One region of the Photobacterium angustum genome, then DNA from elsewhere that is predicted to be linked to it. Evidence: predicted binding sites of a transcription regulator. Region 1 holds the regulator's gene; the other holds the start of a gene.
What was found. Region 1 encodes MetJ, which represses methionine synthesis genes. Its sites were predicted from a motif close to TTAGACNTNTANANGTCTAA; they were not measured.
Positions count from the first base shown of each region.

Region 1 (3,625 bases):
CGCGGTGATCACCAATGGTACCGCTATTTTGGGTCTTGGTAATTTAGGTCCGTTAGCCTCTAAGCCTGTTATGGAAGGTAAATCATTACTTTTTAAGCGTTTTGCTGGTATTGACTCAATTGATATTGAAGTAAAACATCGCACTATAGATGAGTTTGTTGATACTGTTGCAAATATTGCCGATACCTTTGGTGGCATTAATTTAGAAGATATTAAAGCGCCAGATTGCTTTGAGATCGAACAGCGCTTAATTGAACGTTGTAATGTTCCCGTGTTTCACGATGATCAGCATGGTACGGCGATTGTCACAGCTGCAGGTATGATCAATGCCTTAGAGCTACAAGGTAAAGAAATTAGTGAAGCGGTGATTGTTTGTTTGGGAGCGGGAGCTGCTGCTGTTGCGTGTATGGAGCTATTGATAAAATGTGGCGCGCAACGTGAAAAAATTTATATGCTCGATCGTAAAGGCGTTATTCATACTCGCCGTGATGATATAAATGAATATAAGCAGCTATTTGCTAACAATACAGATAAGCGCACATTAGAAGATGTGATTGCGGGAGCCGATATTTTCGTTGGTGTATCAGGCCCTGATTTATTACCACCTGAAGCGCTAGCGCTAATGGCTGAAAACCCTATTGTATTTGCTTGTTCTAACCCTGATCCTGAAATAAAACCAGAATTAGCTCATCAAGTTCGAGATGATTTAATTATGGGAACGGGGCGATCTGATTACCCTAACCAAGTGAATAATGTTCTGTGTTTTCCGTTTATTTTCCGCGGAGCATTGGATGTGCGTGCAAGTCAAATTAATGATGAAATGAAATTAGCTGCCGTTCATGCAATTAGAGAGTTAGCGAAAGAGCCAGTACCACAAAGTGTGCTTGAGGCTTCGGGTGCATCACACCTTGAATTTGGCCGAGAGTATATTATTCCAAAACCGATGGATCCGCGTTTATTACCACGTGTCGCAAAAGCTGTCGCACAAGCGGCCATTGATTCAGGCGTAGCGCGTATTGAGATGCCTATGGGTTATATGGAAGTGTAATCGCGCTATTGCATTGATGATAAACAAATAAAAACCAGCCATTAGGCTGGTTTTTTAGTATACATAGTACTGCAATAATTATTCATTAATGTCTTCGTAGCTAATGCCCATCGCATCCATTAATGCTTTTGCTTCTGCAGGTAAATCGTCTGGACGATCTTTACGAATGTCATCATCAGTGGGAAGCGGTTGACCTGTGTAGGCATGAAGAAAGGCTTCACAAAGTAATTCGCTATTTGTTGCGTGGCGAAGGTTATTCACCTGACGACGAGTACGTTCATCTGTCAGAATCTTAAGCACCTTCAATGGAATCGAAACAGTAATTTTTTTTACTTGTTCGTTTTTCTTACCGTGTTCCGCGTAAGGGCTAATATATTCGCCATTCCACTTTGCCATGTTCTACCTTCTCAGCGATATTTGGGTTAATAATGGTGGTAACAGGAATCGACACTTTCTGTTAGCAACGGGGGATTGTAGGGCGGCGATATTACGTGAACATCGCGGTTTTGTCCCGTATTGAACAGAAAAATTACAGTAAGGTTGTTACCATTATTTTGTTATGGCTGAATTTTAGCGGGATTTACTGCCATAAGCAAAGACATATAGACGTCCAGATGTGTTGACGTCTTGTTTTGTAGTGGTTAAAGTTGTTATAAATTTATTATCTTGGGTTTAAATCCTGCCCCGACAAGGAATGTTTGTATGAGTGATAAGCGACTGGCGACAATTGCAGTAAGAACCGGTATTGATGTTGACTCTCAATATAACGCTGTTGTTCCTCCTATTTATTTAACGTCGACCTATAGCTTTCCAGCTTTTGGCGAAGTACCGCAATATGATTATTCTCGTTCAGGTAATCCAACTAGAAATACGTTAGCTGATGCGCTTAGTGAGATGGAAGGCGGTGCAGGTGGTGTTGTTACCAGTTGTGGTACGGCTGCGATGAATTTATTAGTAACGGCATTATTAGGCCCTGATGATTTGATTGTTGCGCCGCATGATTGTTATGGCGGTACTCACCGATTATTTAATACTCGCGCCAATAAAGGTGACTTTAAGGTTGAGTTTGTTGATCAATCTGATCAAGAAGCACTGGCTGCCGCTTTAGCAAAAAAACCAAAATTAATCTGGGTTGAAACGCCATCTAACCCATTAGTGCGTGTGATTGATATTGCGGCGCTGTGTCAGCAAGCAAAAGCCGTGGGTTGTCTTGTTGCTGTAGATAACACTTTCTTATCGCCGTTACTACAACAGCCAATTGAATTAGGCGCAGACTTTGTTGTTCACTCAACAACTAAGTACCTCAATGGTCACTCGGATGTGGTTGGTGGGGTACTGATTTCAAAAGATGCCGAAATGGCAGAAACCATTGCTTGGTGGGCGAACTGCATTGGTGCAACTGGCGCACCATTTGATGCTTACCTAACTCTGCGAGGTCTACGTACATTATCACCGCGTATGAGAATGCATGAAGAGAATGGTGTCGCGGTATTAGGTTACCTTCAGCAACAGGCGATGGTGGGCACTATTTATCATCCAAGCCTTCCATCACATCCTGGTCATGAGATTGCCAAGCGCCAGCAAAAAGGTTTTGGCTCTATGATGAGTTTTGAGTTTGCGGGTGATCAAACCCAACTTGAAGTGTTTGTGAAAGAGTTAAAGCTGTTTTCACTGGCTGAGTCGTTAGGTGGCACTGAAAGCTTAATTGCGCATCCATCAAGTATGACTCACCGTGCAATGTCTGATGAAGCACAGGCAGAAGCGGGGATCACCACCTCATTATTACGTCTTTCGGTTGGTCTTGAAGACCCTCGTGATTTAATAGAAGATCTTGATCAAGCCTTTAAACTCGCGGCGGAGGCTCACTAATGACAAAAGCATTACGCCAATTACATAAATTTGGCGGTAGTAGCTTAGCTGATCCTGAGTGCTATCGCCGAGTAGCGGATATTCTGGCGGAGTATTCAAACAATGAAGATTTAATTGTTGTGTCAGCCGCGGGAAAGACAACAAACCAACTTATATTATGGTTAGCGCAACTAGAAAAAGATGGTCGTCAAGCCCATGAGACCTTGTTATCTGTCCGCAGCTATCAGCAACAATTAATTGAGTCTTTGCTTTATTCACCGACAGCAGAACGTTTGATTGAATTGCTACATGATGATTTATCAACGATTGCTCGCTATGGTGAAAGCCCTATTAGCCCTGCACTTCGAGGCACCATTCAAGGGTATGGTGAAGTATGGTCTGCGCGATTATTAGCGGCATTACTGTGCCAGCGTGACTTACCCGCCACAGATTTGGATTCTCGGTTATTTTTACGCGCCGAACACGCCGCACAGCCAGAAGTCGATAGCCGATCGTCGAAGCCATTATTACAACAGCAGTTTGCACAACATAGCCATCACCGTTTAGTGATCACAGGCTTCATGGCTCAAAATGAGCAAGGGGAAACTGTCTTACTTGGTCGAAATGGTTCAGATTATTCTGCGACAATCATTGGTGCATTAGCAGATGTTTCTCGAGTTACGATTTGGAGTGATGTGGCTGGAGTCTATAGTGCTGATCCACGTAAAG
Region 1 is NZ_MSCJ01000001.1:2,706,658-2,710,282, reverse strand. It holds gene BTO08_RS12285 (malic enzyme-like NAD(P)-binding protein) at 1-1,048, shown strand, start outside; gene metJ (met regulon transcriptional regulator MetJ) at 1,127-1,444, opposite strand; gene BTO08_RS12275 (O-succinylhomoserine (thiol)-lyase) at 1,751-2,917, shown strand; gene BTO08_RS12270 (bifunctional aspartate kinase/homoserine dehydrogenase II) at 2,917-3,625, shown strand, end outside.

Region 2 (3,625 bases), 460 kb from region 1:
GTTAGCTCCGAAAGCCACGGCTCAAGGCCACAACCTCCAAGTAGACATCGTTTACGGCGTGGACTACCAGGGTATCTAATCCTGTTTGCTCCCCACGCTTTCGCATCTGAGTGTCAGTATCTGTCCAGGGGGCCGCCTTCGCCACCGGTATTCCTTCAGATCTCTACGCATTTCACCGCTACACCTGAAATTCTACCCCCCTCTACAGTACTCTAGTCTGCCAGTTCAAAATGCTGTTCCGAGGTTGAGCCCCGGGCTTTCACATCTTGCTTAACAGACCACCTGCATGCGCTTTACGCCCAGTAATTCCGATTAACGCTCGCACCCTCCGTATTACCGCGGCTGCTGGCACGGAGTTAGCCGGTGCTTCTTCTGTTGCTAACGTCAAACGCTGAAGCTATTAACATCAACGCCTTCCTCACAACTGAAAGTACTTTACAACCCGAAGGCCTTCTTCATACACGCGGCATGGCTGCATCAGGGTTTCCCCCATTGTGCAATATTCCCCACTGCTGCCTCCCGTAGGAGTCTGGACCGTGTCTCAGTTCCAGTGTGGCTGATCATCCTCTCAGACCAGCTAGGGATCGTTGCCTTGGTGAGCCATTACCCCACCAACAAGCTAATCCCACCTGGGCTAATCCTGACGCGAGAGGCCCGAAGGTCCCCCTCTTTGCTCCGAAGAGATTATGCGGTATTAGCTATCGTTTCCAATAGTTATCCCCCACATCAGGGCATATTCCCAGGCATTACTCACCCGTCCGCCGCTCGTCAGCATTGATAGCAAGCTATCAATCTGTTACCGCTCGACTTGCATGTGTTAGGCCTGCCGCCAGCGTTCAATCTGAGCCATGATCAAACTCTTCAATTAAAGTTTTGTTGGTCTTTCGACCGGCTCAATGAATACTGTTAAAATACCGCTAACTAGAAGCTAGTTAGGATATTTGAATTGACTGTGCCAAATAATCCTTCTCTATAAAGAGATGAGTTATTTGTATTGGTCACTAGTATCATTGATAAATCTTTCGACTTAACTTTTCAACGAGTGCCCACACAGATTGCATGGTCAAATTGTTAAAGAACAATACTGATTTCGTTGCTAGCCAGTGGCTTGCTCCGTGTCAGTGAGGTCGCATTATAGGGGGATTTTTTTAGCTGACAATAGTTTTTTTGGCTTTTTTTATTAGGCCGAGATCGTTTGGGTGAATTTTAATCAAAAACGCATTTGTTCGATCGTTTTTTACGTAATAACACTACCAATCATTTAAAAACAACAAAGCAGCGTAATATTCGCTGCTTTGTTTATATTCATTGATTTCTACTATTACTAATTCAGCAATAGCATTTTACTTTATTGTTTAGCCAACCAAGCTGGAACATCAGCAATACTGTCTAACACTACGTTTGCTAACGCTTCACCTTCTTCAGTGATTGGCTTACCTGTACGTACGAGTACCTTTAGAGCAACGTCAGCAGCAGTAGCAGCTTTCATATCATCCGCTTTATCACCAATCATTACAGATTGTGACATATCGATTTTCAAGAAGTCGCGAGCTGAAATAAACATACCTGGTTTTGGTTTACGGCAATCACAATCTTGCAAGTAATCACCTTGCCCTTTTGTTGCGTGGTGCGGGCAATAGTAAATACCGTCAAACTCAACACCATTATCTACAAAGTTCCAGTCCATCCACTCTGTTAATGAAGTAAATTCATCTTCGCTAAACATACCGCGAGCGATACCTGATTGGTTAGTGACCAATACGAGTAGATAACCCATCTCTTTGAATTTTTTACATGCGTCAAATACACCTTCAATGTATTCGAAATCATCAACGGTATGTACATAGCCGTGATCAACATTAATCACGCCATCACGGTCAATAAAGACTGCTGGTTTGGCCAAAAGAATAGCCCTCTTATAATCATAAATTTTTTAGATTATGGCACGAGTTAATTATGAAAAGTACTCGTTATTGATTAACGCTCACAACATAGCCGTTTGGACGTCTAGCCGTAAAAATAGCTATTGACAGTTTTTATGATAGCACATAGCATCATCATTTCAGGTTGATTACTTATTTAACCCTAATAAAACAAATAACCATAAATTTATACAATAGTTTTTCAAGATCATACAATAGTTTTATCTAGGAGCAGGACGTTCAATGATAGAAATAAAGCAACTCAATAAAGTCTTCTATCAAGGTGATAAGGCTATAAACGCATTAAGCGATATAAACCTTACGATTAAGCAAGGTACTATCTTTGGTGTTATTGGCTCATCCGGTGCAGGGAAAAGTACCCTCATTCGTTGTGTTAATTTATTAGAGCGCCCTTCTAATGGGCAAGTGATTGTCGATGGCGTCGACCTCACTACTCTGTCGAATCAAAAACTCACTTTGGCTCGTCGTAAAATAGGTATGATTTTCCAACATTTTAATCTACTTTCATCTCGCACAGTTTTTGATAATGTTGCTTTGCCTCTTGAGTTAGCCAATACCAATAAAGCGACAATAAAAACAAAAGTGACAGAGTTACTGGCTTTAGTCGGCCTTGAGGATAAACACCAAAGCTACCCAGCAAATTTAAGTGGTGGACAAAAGCAGCGTGTCGCGATCGCTCGTGCGTTAGCCTCTGATCCAAAAGTGTTACTCTGTGATGAAGCCACTAGCGCATTGGATCCTGCCACCACACATTCGATTCTAGAGCTACTGCAAGAAATTAACCGAAAGCTAAACCTAACTATTTTGCTTATTACCCATGAAATGGATGTAGTGAAGCGTATCTGTAGTGAAGTGGCGATTATTGGTGACGGTAAATTAGTTGAGCAAGGATCTGTAGGAGATATTTTCTCACATCCCAAAACAGAATTAGCCAAAGACTTTATTCGTTCAACATTGGATTTGTCGATTCCTGCTGATTACCAAGCCCGTATGACAAAAACTCAAGTAGAAAACTCATACCCTCTTATTCGTTTAGAGTTCACCGGTGCTTCTGTTGATGCGCCACTGATCAGCCAAGTAACACGTAAATTTGGTTTAGATATCAGTATTCTCAGTTCGGATATGGATTATGCGGGAGGAGTAAAATTTGGACTGATGTTAGCAGAGTTTTTTGGTGATCAAGACTCTGTTGAGAATGCTGTCAATTTTCTACGTCAAAATAAAGTGAATGTTGAGGTGCTTGGCTATGTCGCTTAATGATTTAACCCTATGGTGGCAACAAAATACCCGCTTGATTGATTTACTCATTGAAGCATTAGGACAAACATTAACCATGGTGTTTGTGTCTGGACTGATTGGTTTTGTTATTGGTATTCCTTTGGGTGTCACCCTTCATTTAACAAAGAAAAATGGCTTGTTAGAGAATACTACCGTTAATAATATCCTTGGCATCATCGTTAATATTGGTCGCTCTATTCCTTTTATTATTCTGCTAGTTGCGATTATTCCTTTTACCCGCTTTGTTGTTGGTAGCTCAATTGGTACTGCTGCTGCGATAGTTCCTCTTGCTGTTGGTGCTATCCCTTTTATTGCTCGTTTAGTTGAAGGAGCACTATTAGAAATCCCATCAGGCTTAGTTGAAGCAGCGCAATCTATGGGAGCTACCCCACTCCAAATTATTC
Region 2 is NZ_MSCJ01000001.1:2,247,395-2,251,019, forward strand. It holds rRNA gene BTO08_RS09940 (16S ribosomal RNA) at 1-868, opposite strand, end outside; gene gmhB (D-glycero-beta-D-manno-heptose 1,7-bisphosphate 7-phosphatase) at 1,349-1,903, opposite strand; gene metN (methionine ABC transporter ATP-binding protein MetN) at 2,166-3,200, shown strand; gene BTO08_RS09955 (methionine ABC transporter permease) at 3,190-3,625, shown strand, end outside.
Region 2: metN (methionine ABC transporter ATP-binding protein MetN) is a predicted target of MetJ. The motif match lies at 1,992-2,011, and genes of this name have one in related genera.